One region of the Nocardiopsis sp. YSL2 genome, then DNA from elsewhere that is predicted to be linked to it. Evidence: predicted binding sites of a transcription regulator. Region 1 holds the regulator's gene; each other region holds the start of a gene.
What was found. The regulator LexA, encoded in region 1, represses DNA repair genes until DNA is damaged. The targets are predictions, from matches to a motif close to TCGAACANNTGTTCGA.

Region 1 (4,486 bases):
GGCCGGGGACGAGGCCGCGAGGGCCGGTTACGAGGCCATGGTCCCCGTCCGAGGCGAGGACGTCCCGCTGGCCGACGATCTGCCCGCGAGCGTGTGGCGCGGCCAGGCGCCGGGCACCGCCGAACTGGCCTTCTACACCGACAACCTGGTGGTACGGGTCTCCTACGCCGGCGTCGGCCAGGAGTTCGAGGCGGCCCGCGACCGTGCCGTCGACGCCGCAGACCGGCTCGGGGAGGTCCTGTGACCGTGCCCGGTTCCGACGGCCCCGGCCCGGATCCGAACCCGCACCCCGAGCCCGCATCCCCCGCCGACGCCCCGGGCCCCGGCCCGGGCACGCCTCCCGGTCGGCACACGGCCCCCGACGGACACCCGGCCCGTGGCCACGACTCGGACGCCGGGTGGCGGCCGGAACCCGGCGTCGGCCGGGGTTCCGGTGACCACCCGGACCCCGGGACGGGTCCGCCCTCCGGCGCGTACCCGGTCCGCGGCCATGACTCGGACGCCGGGTGGCGGCCGGGCCCCGGAGCAGGCTGGGGCCCCGGCGAGTACGCGGGTCCGGGGGCCGGCTCGGGTCACCCTCCAGGGACCGTGCCGTCGGCCCAGCCGCAGAGCCGGGGCTGCGCCGTCGTCGGCGTGATCGCGGCCGTGCTCGTGGTGCTCCTGCTCGTGGCGGGCGCCATCTGGTTCGTGGCCAGCAGGGACGTCCTGGAGCAGGGCGACTTCGACGCCGCGCCCGAGTGCTCGATCGGGGAGACCGACGCGCTCGACGACCTGGTCCCCGCGCACGCGCTGGAGGTCCAGGAGCCGATCGGCGGTGATCAGGAGACCTTCGGCAGCGGGTGGCAGTGCCGCTGGGCCACCCCCGGCGGGGAGGGCAGCGCTGTCCCGGCCACTGCCACACTGGTCGCGGTCGTCGCACCCGACCCTGGCGGGGTGGACACGGCCGCCGACAACCTGCGCTCGTCGGCCGGTTCCGAGCGCGAGCACCTGGAAGGGCTCGGCGACGAGGCGTTCACGTGGGCCCACCCCGGCACCTTCGCCACGGGCTGCGCGGGTGTGCGCGTGTCCAACCTGTACCTGGAAACGTGCCACAGTGCCGCGGCCGACTACGGCGCCACCCGGTCGATCGATGAGGAACAGGCGGTGGCGGGTGCCGTGCGGTTGGCCGAGGACGTCGTCGCCGACCTGCCCGACTGACGTACCGCGGCCCCGTCACCAGGCGGTGTCGAGGAACTCCTCCACGGCCGGCGCGACCTCGGCGGAGAACGGCCGGTCGGAGTCGAGCACCGCGGCGCCCGGCTCGTCCCGGAACTCGCGCAGGATGTGGTCCGCGCCGGGCAGGTCGACGCGCCGGGCGTCGGGCAGCCCCGTCATCAGCCGGTCGACGTCCTCTTCGGAGACCTGGGCGTCCTGCTCACCCCACAGCACCAGTACGGGTGTGTCGGCGGGCAGGTCCGCGGCCAGGTCCACGGGGTCGAAGGAGTCGATCCAGGCGAGGAAGTCCTGGTTCTGCGGGGTGTACACCCCGAAGGAGTCGATGTCGTCGTTCAGTTCGCGGCCCGCGCGCACCTCGGCCCGGCCGTAGCGGGCGTCGGAGAGCAGCTCACGGGCCTGGGCCTCCGGGAGCCGTCCCGCGGCCTCGGCCTGGCGCGCCTGTTCCGTGATCTGGCGGTCGATGAGGTCGAGGTAGCGGGTGCCGGGAGGGGCCGCCAGGATCCGCGCGGGCTCGGCGTCGACGATGTCGTGGGCGCGCAGGGCGTACAGCGCGCCCTCGCTGTGTCCGACGACGACCGTGCGCTCGGGGTCGACCTCCGGCTGGGCGACGAGCTCGGCGTAGGCCGCCGCGACCTCGTCGTCGAAGACCTGTGGGTCGACCGGTGCCTCGGGATCGACCTCCTCGGCGGAGTCACCGCTGCCGAGTTTGTCGTAGCGCACCGAGGCCACGCCCGCCTCGGCCAGGACCCGCGCCAGGTTCCAGTTGGTCTCGGCCTCCGGGCGCAGCGGGCTGTTGCCGTCCCGGTCGGTGGGGCCGCTGCCGGAGATGATCAGCGCTCCGGGAACGGGGCCGGACGTGCGCAACGGCAGTGTCAGGGTCGCCGAGACCTCGCGACCGCCGCCCTCGAAGGTCAGCTCGCGTTCGGCTCCGTCGCTGCCCGGGGGTTCCACGGAGGAGTCGTCCCCGGCGGTGCACGCCGAGGCCACGGCCAGGGTGAGGGCCGCGCAGCCGGCGGCCAGGGCGAGACGGGCCCCGCGCACGGGGGAGGAGGAAGGTGTCGGCACGTGCTCAGGGTAGCGGCCGACACCGGCCCGGCGGCCCCGGCCCGGGCGAGCCGGGCCGGGTGCCGGTCAGACCCGGCGCATCACGGAGACGACCTTGCCGAGGATGGTGGCGTTGTCACCGGAGATCGGCTCGTAGGCGTCGTTGCGGGGCATCAGCCACGCGTGGCCGTCGGCCTCGCGTCGCAGGACCTTGACGGTCGCCTCGTCGTCCAGCAGGGCCGCCACGATGTCGCCGTTGTTGGCGTCGGGCTGCTGGCGCACGACGACGAGATCGCCGTCGGTGATGGCGGCGTCCACCATGGAGTCGCCCACCACGGTGAGCATGAAGAGCTGTCCCTCGCCCACGAGCTGCCGGGGGAGGGCGAGCACGTCCTCGACCGATTCCTCGGCCAGGATGGGGCCACCGGCGGCGATCCGGCCGACCAGGGGCACCGCGGCGGCGCGGGACGGGTCCAGGTCCTCCGGCGTCACGGTCCGGCCGGTGGCCGACCCGGGACTGCGCAGCTCGACGGCCCGCGGGCGGTTCTGGTCGCGGTACAGGTAGCCCTTGCGCTGGAGCACCTTGAGCTGGTGCGCCACGCTGGACGGGCTGGACAGACCGACCGCGTCGCCGATTTCCCTGATGGAGGGCGGGAAACCCCGTTCGCGCACGTACCGCTGGATGCAGTTCAGGACGCTCTGTTGGCGTGCGGTGAGTTTGGGGGTCTCGGACGCGGGCCCGCTCGTTTCCCCTACGGGTGCCAGAACGGTGGTGGAATCTACGGTTCCGGGATTGTCCTCCGGCACGGCCGGGCCTCCTCGGCATTCGGTTCGGTCTGGGCCTGCTTGCGTGTGTCCACCACCGGCGGGGCGATCGCGCCGACCTGGGGTCCACGTGATGGCGAAACCGGTGTGAAATCAAGGTCAACTTTAGTCGTTGCGTACGGTGATATCAAACAAGCGTTCGAGTCTGTGGACCATTCCTTCCGGCGAGCTATTCGCGGCCCAATTCCGTCCTCCACTTACGTGTCTACACGCGTTCGCGGCACCGCGTCCGCGGAATGGGCCGACCCGGTTCTCCCGGTCGGTCCGGTCCGGGGTGTGGGACTCGTCTCCACACCCGCGTGAGCGGGCGCGAACCCTTGGTCCGCGGGCGTTCCGGCTTCGCGGCGCCGCCGTGTCACGTGGGTCGCGGCCGCCGTCGCCGCTATCCTTGCGGAGGTGTCGAACGCCCGTCAGGGGCGGTCCGCAACCCCCGCCCCCGCCATCCGTGTGACCTCCGCCGCGCCCCGTGCGGCGGCCTCCGCCGTGTGCGCGGGACACGCGCCCGGCAGGGTTGCGGGTGTGTCCTCTGGGGTTTAGGTTCGACCACAACATCTGGTGCGGCTCTTGGGGCGGTTGTCCAGAAGTTGTGGTTTAGTAGAGGTGCGGGTTGTCGGCGAGGGAAGCAGGTGAAGCAGGTGCACTGTCCGTTCTGCCGCCATCCGGACACCAGGGTGATCGACAGCAGGTCCACCGACGACGGCGCGGCCATCCGCCGCCGCCGCTCCTGCCCGGTGTGCGAACGCCGCTTCACCACCCAGGAGACCGTCCTTCTGATGGTCGCCAAGCGCTCCGGGGTCACCGAGCCCTTCAGCCGCACCAAGATCATCGCCGGGGTACGCAGGGCGTGCCAGGGTCGGCCCGTCTCCGAGGACGCCCTCGCCAAACTCGGCCAGAAGGTCGAGGAGGAGATCCGCGGACGGGGTGTCGCCGAGGTCCCGGCCCACGAGATCGGCCTGGCCATCCTCGGACCGATGCGGGACCTGGACGAGGTCGCCTACCTGCACTTCGCCAGCGTGTACCGCGGGTTCGAGAGCCTCGCCGACTTCGAGGCGGAGATCGCCAGCCTGCGCGCCGACCGCGAGGCGGACTCCCGGTCCGACACGGCCGCCGCCCCCTGACCCTCCGCACGCTCCGCCGTCCGCGCGACGGCCACGCACCACAGCCGCGCGGGTGGCCCCGGCCATCCACGGGCCACTCGTCACCCACAACGCAGCGCACGGCCGCACCGACCGTGCTCACGAAGCTTTCAGGGGAACTGCCGCAATGACGGAAACCACCAGTGGACCAACGGGACGCAAGGGCAAGGGGAGCCGCAAGGGCCTGAAGATGAAGCGCATCTTCACCGCTCCCGGCGTGCACCCCTACGACTCCCTGACCTGGGAGCGCCGCGACGTCGTCATGA
Region 2 (4,486 bases), 4.8 Mb from region 1:
CCGCGGTGATGCCCCGGACGTCGGCCAGGGAGGCGCGCACACCCCAGACGCCGTCCGCGTCCTCCACCCGCCACCGGTCCTCGGAGCGGTCGATGTCCACGCCCAGCACGGGGACGCCGAAGCGGCGGGCGTCGTCGATGATGGCGCGGCGCGGGTACATGCCGGGGTCGTGGGTGAGGACACCGGCGTAGAAGGCGGCGGGGTGGTGGCGTTTGAGCCAGGCCGACTGGTAGGTGGGCAGGGCGAACGCGGCGGCGTGGGCCTTGCAGAAGCCGAAGGAGCCGAAGGAGGACAGGATCTCCCAGACCCGCTCGACGATCCGCGGGTCGTGCCCGCACTCGTCGGCCATGGTGGTGAAGGTCTGCTGTACCTGGGCTCGGCCCTCCTCCGTGCCGAGCCGTCGGCGCATCGACTCGGCCTGGTCGAGGCCGCAGCCGGTCATGGCGTGCAGGGTCCCGATGACCTGCTCGTGGAAGATCACGACCCCGCCGGTCGGGGCGAGCAGGTCGGCCAGGACGGGGGAGGGGTGGATCGGTGGGCTCAGGCCGTCGCGGGCGGCCAGGTAGGGGGTGATCATGTCGCTGCCGACGGGGCCCGGCCGGAACAGGGAGATGTCGCAGATCAGGTCGTCCATGTCGGTGGGGCGCAGGCGGCTGACGAGTTCGCGCTGGCCGGGCGACTCGATCTGGAAGCAGCCCAGGGTGGCCGAGGAGGAGATCATCCGGTACGTGGACTCGTCCTGGGGCAGGGCGTCCAGGTCCAGGTGTTCGCCGGTGGTGCGCGCGACCTCGTCGCGGGCGTGGGACATGGCCGACTGCATGCGCACACCGATGACGTCGAGTTTGATCAGCCCCATCTCCTCCACGTCCTCCTTGTCGAACTGGACCATGGGGTAGCCGGCGCGGCTGGGTTCCAGGGGTGTGCGCTCGCGCAGCGTGGAGCCGGAGACGACCAGGCCGCAGGGGTGCATGGCGATGTGGCGGGGCAGGCCGTCCAGGCTCTCCGCGAGCCGGAAGAGGGTCTGGGCGGCGGCCGAGCCCAGGCCGGTGCCCTGGAAACCGCGCAGTTCGGGCAGGTCCTGGGCGGCGGAGCGGATGCGGCGGGCGCGCACGTGGGGGAAGGCCTTGGCCAGGGTGTCGATCTCGTGCGGGGGGATCCCCATCGCGGCGCCGACGTCGCGGATGGCGCTGCGGGCGCGATAGGTCTCCATCATGGACACGCAGGCGGTGTCGGGGTAGGCGGCGAAGACCGCGTCGTAGGCCTCCAGTCGGCGGGCGGACTCCACGTCCAGGTCGATGTCGGGCAGGCCGCTGCGGCTGTGGCTGAGGAAGCGCTCCATGAGCAGCCCGTGGTCCAGGGGGTTGATCGCGGAGATGCCCAGCAGGTGGTTGACCAGGCTGCCGGTGCCCGATCCGCGGATGGAGCACCGGATGCCCTTGTCGCGGATGCGCGCGGCGGCGTCGGCGACGGTGAGGAAGTAGGCCGACAGGCCCTTGTTCTCGATGACCTCCAGTTCACCGGCCAGGCGGTGCACGGCGTCGGGGTCGCGGTGCAGGCCGAGCCGGTGCAGGCCGTCCTCGCAGTCGCGCCACAGGCGGTCGCGGGGGTCGTGGACGTCGGGCATGTGGGCGCGGTCCATGCCCAGGTCGGCGTCGGGGTCCATGGCGCAGGAGGCGGCCAGGGCGTTGGTGTGGGCGATCAGGCGGCGGGCCGCGGTGTCGTCTCCGCACAGGCGACGGGCGACCTCCAGCATCTGTGCGCCGCTCTTGAGGTGGGCCTGGGCGGTGGCGGGCCCGGGGCGGGTGCCGCCGGGCAGCCAGCGGCGGGCCTCGTCCAGGACGTGGGCGACCTCGGCGTCGGTGGGGCGGGGGTAGCGGACGGCGTTGGTGAGCACGGCCAGGGTGCGGGTCCGGGCGGCCAGGTCGAGGAGGGCCTGGGCGGTGTGCCGGTGGCCGGGGGTGTAGTGGTCGACGAGTTCGATCACCGTCTCGGCGGTGGCGTGCCAGCGGTCCAGGAGGCGCTGGGCGAGGCCGGGGCGGTCCTGGGTCAGGGCGGTGCCGACGTCGGACTCGGGGCCGAGCAGGACGACGAGGCCGTCGGCGTGCTGGGCCAGGGAGTGCAGGGACAGGGCGGGGGTGTCGGCCGTGGTGTCGTGGGCCTGGGTGACCAGGCGGCACAGGGAGGCCCAGCCGCGTCGGCCGCGGGCCAGGAGGGTGACGCGGCCTCCGTCGGGGGCGGCCACGGCCAGATTGCAGCCCAGGACGGGGCGCAGCCCCGCCTTCTGGCAGGCGCGTACGTGTTTGACCATGCCGTAGACGCCGTCGCGGTCGGTGAGGGCGAGCAGGCCCATGTCGAGTTCCGCGGCGCGCTCGACGAGTCGCTCGGGCGGGGTGGTGCCGTAGCGGGCCGAGGCCGAGGAGACGACGTTCAGGTGCGCGAAGTCCGCGTGCCCGTGGGCCTGCGGCATGTGGTTCCTCCCCTGGGGTGGTGCACCGGGTTCGGCACGGGTGCTGATGTGACCCACGGGGAAGAAGTGCCGAAATCGAACTTATGTACGAATCATAGCTCGAATCGTCGCGAACACAAACCCCTGACCTGCCCAAACGCGAGCCCGGGTGGCCCAGGAGCTGTCGCCCAGACGCAGGATCGCCGACAGGACAGGGGATCCCGCCGTCGAAGAGAACGCTGCGCATGGGCGGGGGCGAGGCGTCGAGCAGGCGGTCACCGCGGAACCGCGCCTGCTCGACCCCGGGCGTCCGCGCCTCGCCGAGCCTGGCCGCCGCGCCGCTCCACCCCGACTTCACCGAGGCCGGCGGCTCGATGTCAGCGGTGGACCCGCACCAGGTCTCGGCGGGGCGGGACCCGCTCTCCCCCCGGTCCCGGTTTCCCGGGCGCGGCCCGGAATCAGGTGAGTTCGAGGCCGCCGTCGATGGTGAGGACCTGCCCGGTGAGCCAGGTCGTGCCCGGGTCGGCGAGCCGCAGCACCCACTGGGCGACCTCGTCGGGTTCACCGCGGCGGCCCAGCGGGATCTGCGCGGCCTCGCTCTCCTTGACCCGGGCCGCGTCGGCCTCGGTGAGCCCGGCCGCCGAGAGTGCCTCGCTCTCGGTGGGGCCCGGCGCCAGGGCGTTGACCCGCACCCCATCGGGGGCCAGCTCCAGCGCCCAGCAGCGCGTCAACTGCTCGATGGCTGCCTTGGAGGCCGCGTAGTGGGCGGCGCCGGGCATCGGCCGGTGGCCATAGGTGCTGGAGACGTTGACGATCGTCCCCCTCTGGTCGCGCAGGTACGGCAGGGCCGCGGCGGCCAGGAGGCTGGGGGCGGTGACGTTGAGCGCGAACAGCGCGGCGACGCGGTCCGCGTCGGTGTCGGCCAGCGGCATCATCGCGGTGGCGCCGGCGTTGTTGACGAGCACGTCGATGCGGCCCCACCGTTGCGTCGCGGCCTGGGCCACCTGGGCGGGGGCGTCGGGGGCGCGGAGGTCGGCGGGGTGGGCGGCGATGCCGGGGTGGTGGGCGGCGGTGGCCTGGAGCGCCTCGTGGCGCCGGCCCACCCCCAGGACGCGGGCTCCGGCGCGGGCCAGGGCGATCGCGGTGGCGCGGCCGATGCCCGACCCGGCCCCGGTGACGATGGCGACCCGGCCGGTGAGGTCGGTGTGCTGGTGCTGCTGCGGCTCGCTCAACTCTCGACTCCTTTGTTCGTTGTTCGTCGAATATCGAACAAGCTAGCATGGGGAGTATGAGACGCGCACACCACCCGGTGACCGAGGAACTGTCGTTGCCCGACGTGATGGCGGCGCTCAGCGACCCGTTGCGCATCGGGCTCGTTCGGGTGCTCGCCGACGGCGCCGAACGCGGCTGGGGGGAGTTGCGGGCGCCGGTGGCCAAGTCGACGCTCAGCCACCACCTGCGGGTCCTGCGCGATGCGGGGGTGACCCGCACCCGCCAGGAGGGCACCCGCTGCTTCGTCACGCTGCGCCGCCAGGACCTGGATGAGCGCTTCCCCGGACTGGTCGGGGCCCTGTTGGGGGCGGCCGGCGCCGAGGACGTGGGCGGCGGCGTCCACCTCGCCCCCGGCGCCGGCTCCTCGGCCGCTTGCCGCTGACACCCGGTGCGGGTTGACCCTCGGCATCGAGCCGCAGGCCCTCGACGGCCTCGTCGGCCTGCCCCCGCGCATCGCCGAGGGGGACCATCTGCGGTCGCGCCGTCCCGGGCGAACGCCCCCCGTAACGCAGGGAGCGAGGCGCGGTGGCCATCCGCGCTCCGGGAGGCTCGACGACGGGCACCGTCCACCGGCTCGCCCCCGGTCACCCGGTGTCCGCGTCCGCCGGGGCGTGCGAGGCGTTCCGCGCCGGCACCGCCCGCGCATGGCACCGAGCCGGGTGCCCTGGCCGGATGACCGGGCCCCGTCGACCGGCCTCGGTGCTTGCCGGTGAGCGGACGCCCTCGGCCGCCTGGCCCGCCGCCGAGGAGAGCCGCCCCTGGCTGATG
Region 3 (4,486 bases), 3.7 Mb from region 1:
ACGTCGAAGAGCACCGAGACGGCCAGCGACTCGGGGTGGGCGTCGGAGTCGCGGCTCTCGCGGACGGCCACGTCCTTGGGATCGAGGGTCTCGTGGGTCCTCCACGTACTGCGCGGCATGGTCGAGGCCACATCGTCGGTGTAGGCGAAGCTGCTGGATCCGGCGGCGGCGTTGTAGGCGGCGCGGGCGTGGTAGGCGTCGGTGGACCAGTTGCTGCTTCCCATGGGAAGCCTCCTCGGGGTGGTGGGTGGCCCTGCGGCCGCGGCGCGGCCGCAGGGAAGGTCAGGCGGGCATGTGGAAGGGGCGGAACCGGCGCGGGCCGAACACCCGCTCCAGCGCCTCGTCGAGTTCGGCCAGGAGGCGGATGCCGTCGTAGGGCCGGCGCTGGGGCCGGGGCAGGGTGCAGCCGAGGGCGAACGTGTTCAGCGGTCGGGGCAGGCGCCCGGCGGTCACGTGTTCGATGCACCGGGTCGCCATGTGGATGTCGGTGGCGGGCACGGCGGGTGCGCGGTCCAGCACCTCCTCGGGGTACAGGTCCTTGCGGTGGGCCACCATGGCCGGGATGTGCGGCGCGGTGTGCGCGGCGGCCGAGGTCACCGAGTAACACCAGTCCACGAGCACCAGGCCGTGTGCTTCGGGGTGGATCAGTACGTGTTCGGGCACCACGGCGCCGTGCACGACCCCGGCCCGGCTCGCGCTGCCCACCGCGACCAGCAGGCGCCGCCACATCCACGCCGCGTCGCGCGGGTCGACTCCGTCGGGGTAGGCACGGCGGACGTCGGCCAGACTGTGGAATCCGCGCAGCCGGGCGAGCACGTTGCCGCGCCGCTCCACGCCGGTGGCGGCGTCGCGGTGGCGGATCTGCTCGATGAGCTCGGGGTGGAACGCGCGTGCCCGCTCGGGCACTCGCTCGCGCAGGCGGCGCAGGGCGTTCGCCTCGGCGTTCACCAGGTCGTTGTCGTGGTGTGAGCGCGGCAGTTTGAGCACCGCCTCCCGCCAGGTGCCGCCGTCCCGGTAGCGGGCGCCGTGCAGGTCGGCGATGTCGCCCGCGGCCAGCGGGTCGGCGCCCCGGTGCAGGTGGTAGGTGTGCGTCTTCGCGGTGAGGGTGACCTCGTCCAGGCCCGGGCCGCCCTCGGCGGTGTCGCGGTAGGCCGACCAGAGACCGGTCAGCTTGGCGAAGGCCCTGGTGGCCTCCGCCGTGCGGCCCTCCGGTGCGCGGTCGGGGTGGAGCAGGCGGGCCAGGCGCCGGTAGGCGGCGGTGGCGGCCGGGGGCAGGGGTGAGCCGTCGCGTGGCAGGGGACCGAACAGCGCCATGGGGTAGTCCGACATGTCCAGTTCCCCCAGTGCGGTGTCGAAGTCGTCGGCGGTGCTCATCTGCGGCCTCCGTGGGCGCGGGGGAGGGGGTCAGGGGGCGCCGCGCAGCAGCGGCGGGTGCAGGAAGGCGGCGCCGCCGGGCCGGTACAGCCGGGCGCGGCGGCCGCCGCCGGATCCGCCCCGGTCGGCCAGGCGGCCGGTGTCCTCGACGAACCCCGGGGTGGCGAGGATCTTGCGGTGGAAGTTGGCCCCGTGCAGTGGGCGTCCCCACACGGCCGCGTAGACCTCGCGCAGAGCGGTGATCGTGAACTCGGGAGGCAGGAAGGCGGTGGCCAGAGCCGTGTACTCCAGCTTGGAGCGGGCGCGCTCGACCGCGTCGGCGACGATGCGCGCGTGGTCGAAGGCGAGTTCGATCGCGGCACGGCCGCCGGGGCCGCTGTCGCCGACGCCGTGGCCGAGCGCGGACCAGGGGATCCACGCGGCCTCGTCGGCGCCGGTGTCCGGGTCGGGCAGGTCGGGGGCCAGGAGCACGTAGGCCACGGAGATCACGCGCATGCGCGGGTCGCGGTCGATCGCGCCGTAGGTGCCCAGTTGTTCGAGGTGGATCTCGGTGGGCAGCGGGGTCTTGTGCGACAGCACGCGCAGGGCCGCGTCGGGCAGGTCGGGGTCGGCGGGGCCCTCCGGGCCGTCCTGCGCCCGGACGAACCCGCCGGGCAGGGCCCACCAGCCGAGCTGTGGGCGCGCCGACCGGCGCATCAGCAGCACGTGGGGGACACCGCTGCGGATGGTGAGGGCGACGACGTCCACGGTGACCGCGGCCGGTGCGTAGGCAGCGGGGTCGTAGTCGTCCAGGAAGCGGCGTTCGCCGTCGTCCCGCCGTGGTGTCCGCTCGTCGGTCACGCGCGCCCCTAGTTCGTCTCAGAGTGAGTTTTTCTCTTGTTGAGATTAACCTAGCACCGGTGCTGCGTGCCGTCCATCCCCTTTCGGTGCGCGGCGCCCGGTCGACCCGCCCGCCGGATCGAGGGTGGCCGGAAAGGGCGCACCCGGCGGGGAGCGCTCGTGTGATGGTCCTCGGGCGCCCGATGTGGCACTGTGCGTCCCCACCGTGCTACGTCTGTCCATCGCGCCTCCGAGGCCGGGGCGGGTGCGTCCTCGGCGGCCGACACGCCCGGTGCGGCAGGGGCCGGAGTCGGCGGGCGGCGCTAGCATGGTGCGAACGGACGTTCGAGAAGGGTGGCTCAGGTGCGCGTGGTGGGGATCGACCCAGGACTCACCCGGTGCGGTGTCGGAGCCGTCGAAGGCGCCATCGGCCGCCCGTTGACCCTGCTCGGAGCCGAGGCCGTCCGGACCAGTCCCGACGACGACCTCCCCCAGCGCCTCGTGGCCATCGAACGCGGCATCGACGCCTGGCTCGACCTCCACAGGCCCGACGCCGTGGCCGTCGAGCGGGTCTTCGCCCAGCACAATCTCAGCACGGTCATGGGCACCGCCCAGGCCAGCGGCATCGCCCTGGTCTGCGCCGCCAGGCGCGGGCTGCCCGTCGCCCTGCACACGCCCAGCGAGGCCAAGGCCGCCATCACCGGCAGCGGACGCGCGGACAAGGCGCAGGTCGGGCACATGGTCGCGCGTATCCTCAGACTCGACTCACCCCCCAAGCCCGCCGACGCGGCCGACGCCGTCGCCCTGGCCGTCTGCCACATCTGGCGCGGCGGCGCCCAGGCCCGCGTGGCCCAGGCACAGCAGGACTTCGCCCGCAAGGTCGAACTGGCCCGCCAGGCGCGGGGCCGGTGACACCCGCCCCCAGGAAGGAGACGGGCACCCCCTCGGGTGCCCCCACCCCATGATCGCGTTCCTCACCGGCCGCGTGGCCGCACGCGGCGCAGGCACCGCCGTGATCGACGTCGGCGGGGTCGGCATGACCGTCCAGTGCACGCCCGCCGCCCTGTCGCGCCTGCACGTGGGCGAGACCGGCACCGTCGCCACCAGCCTCGTCGTCCGCGAGGAGTCCCTGACGCTCTTCGGGTTCGCCGACGACGAGGAGAAGCACATGTTCGAGCAGGTCCAGACCGCCTCCGGGGTCGGCCCCCGGCTGGCTCTGGCCATGATGTCGGTGCACAGCCCGGCCAGCCTGCGCCACGCGGTGGCCACCGAGGACACCGCGGCTCTGACGCGGGTGCCCGGGATCGGCAAGAAGGGCGCCCAGCGCATCGTGCTGGAGCTGGCGGGCAAGCTCGAAGGACCGGTCCTCACCGACGGCACCCTGCCCGGCACGACCGGGCCGGAGCCCGACTCCGGTCCCGACGGCGCCTGGCGCGGACAGGTGGTCTCCGGCCTGGTCAACCTCGGCTGGTCGGCCAAGGACGCCGAGACCGCCGCCTCCGCGGTGGCCGCCGAGGCCGAGCACACCTCCGATGTCGCCGTCCTGCTGCGCAGCGCCCTGCGCAGGCTCAGCCGCGCCTAGGGTGTGCGCGGCGTCAACCGAACACGCCCCAGCAAGGAGATCTGGCCCCCATGGAACCCACGGACGAGCCGTCGGCCTACGAGCGCGACGCCGTCTCACCCGACGTCCACGGTGACGAACGGCAGCTCGAGGGTGCCCTGCGCCCCCGGGCGCTGACCGAGTTCGTCGGGCAGGAGCGCGTCCGCGAGCAGCTCTCCCTGGTCCTGCACAGCGCCCAGCGGCGCGGCCGCGCACCCGACCACATCCTGATGTCAGGCGGACCCGGGCTGGGCAAGACCACCCTGGCCATGATCATCGCCGGTGAGCTCGGTGTACCCCTGCGCATCTCCTCCGGTCCGGCCATCGAGCGCTCCGGTGACCTGGCCGCCGTGCTCTCCACCCTCCAGGAGGGCGAGGTCCTGTTCCTGGACGAGATCCACCGGATGGCCCGCCCCGCCGAGGAGATGCTCTACGTCGCCATGGAGGACTTCCGGGTCGACGTGGTCGTGGGCAAGGGCCCCGGCGCCACGGCGATCCCCATCGAGATCGCGCCCTTCACCCTGGTCGGCGCCACCACCCGGGCCGGGATGCTGCCCGCGCCGCTGCGCGACCGCTTCGGCTTCACCGCGCACATGGACTTCTACCGGCCCGACGAGCTGGAGCTGATCCTGCACCGCTCGGCCGGCCTGCTCGGCGCGCCCATCGAGGACGACGCCGCCCGCGAGATCGCCG

Region 2: M1P99_RS25220 (DNA polymerase III subunit alpha) is a predicted target of LexA. The motif match lies at 2,543-2,558, and genes of this name have one in related genera.
Region 3: ruvC (crossover junction endodeoxyribonuclease RuvC) is a predicted target of LexA. The motif match lies at 2,527-2,542, and genes of this name have one in related genera.

The regions. Positions count from the first base shown of each region.
Region 1 is NZ_JAMOAO010000001.1:904,570-909,055, reverse strand. It holds gene M1P99_RS03900 (hypothetical protein) at 1-244, shown strand, start outside; gene M1P99_RS03895 (hypothetical protein) at 589-1,197, shown strand; gene M1P99_RS03890 (S9 family peptidase) at 1,213-2,280, opposite strand; gene lexA (transcriptional repressor LexA) at 2,347-3,024, opposite strand; gene nrdR (transcriptional regulator NrdR) at 3,720-4,202, shown strand; gene M1P99_RS03875 (vitamin B12-dependent ribonucleotide reductase) at 4,348-4,486, shown strand, end outside.
Region 2 is NZ_JAMOAO010000001.1:5,704,010-5,708,495, reverse strand. It holds gene M1P99_RS25220 (DNA polymerase III subunit alpha) at 1-2,467, opposite strand, end outside; gene M1P99_RS25215 (SDR family NAD(P)-dependent oxidoreductase) at 2,905-3,678, opposite strand; gene M1P99_RS25210 (helix-turn-helix transcriptional regulator) at 3,735-4,100, shown strand; gene M1P99_RS25205 (Tn3 family transposase) at 4,303-4,486, opposite strand, start outside.
Region 3 is NZ_JAMOAO010000001.1:4,636,900-4,641,385, forward strand. It holds gene M1P99_RS20355 (hypothetical protein) at 1-224, opposite strand, end outside; gene M1P99_RS20360 (J domain-containing protein) at 283-1,374, opposite strand; gene M1P99_RS20365 (NUDIX domain-containing protein) at 1,405-2,214, opposite strand; gene ruvC (crossover junction endodeoxyribonuclease RuvC) at 2,557-3,105, shown strand; gene ruvA (Holliday junction branch migration protein RuvA) at 3,155-3,775, shown strand; gene ruvB (Holliday junction branch migration DNA helicase RuvB) at 3,826-4,486, shown strand, end outside.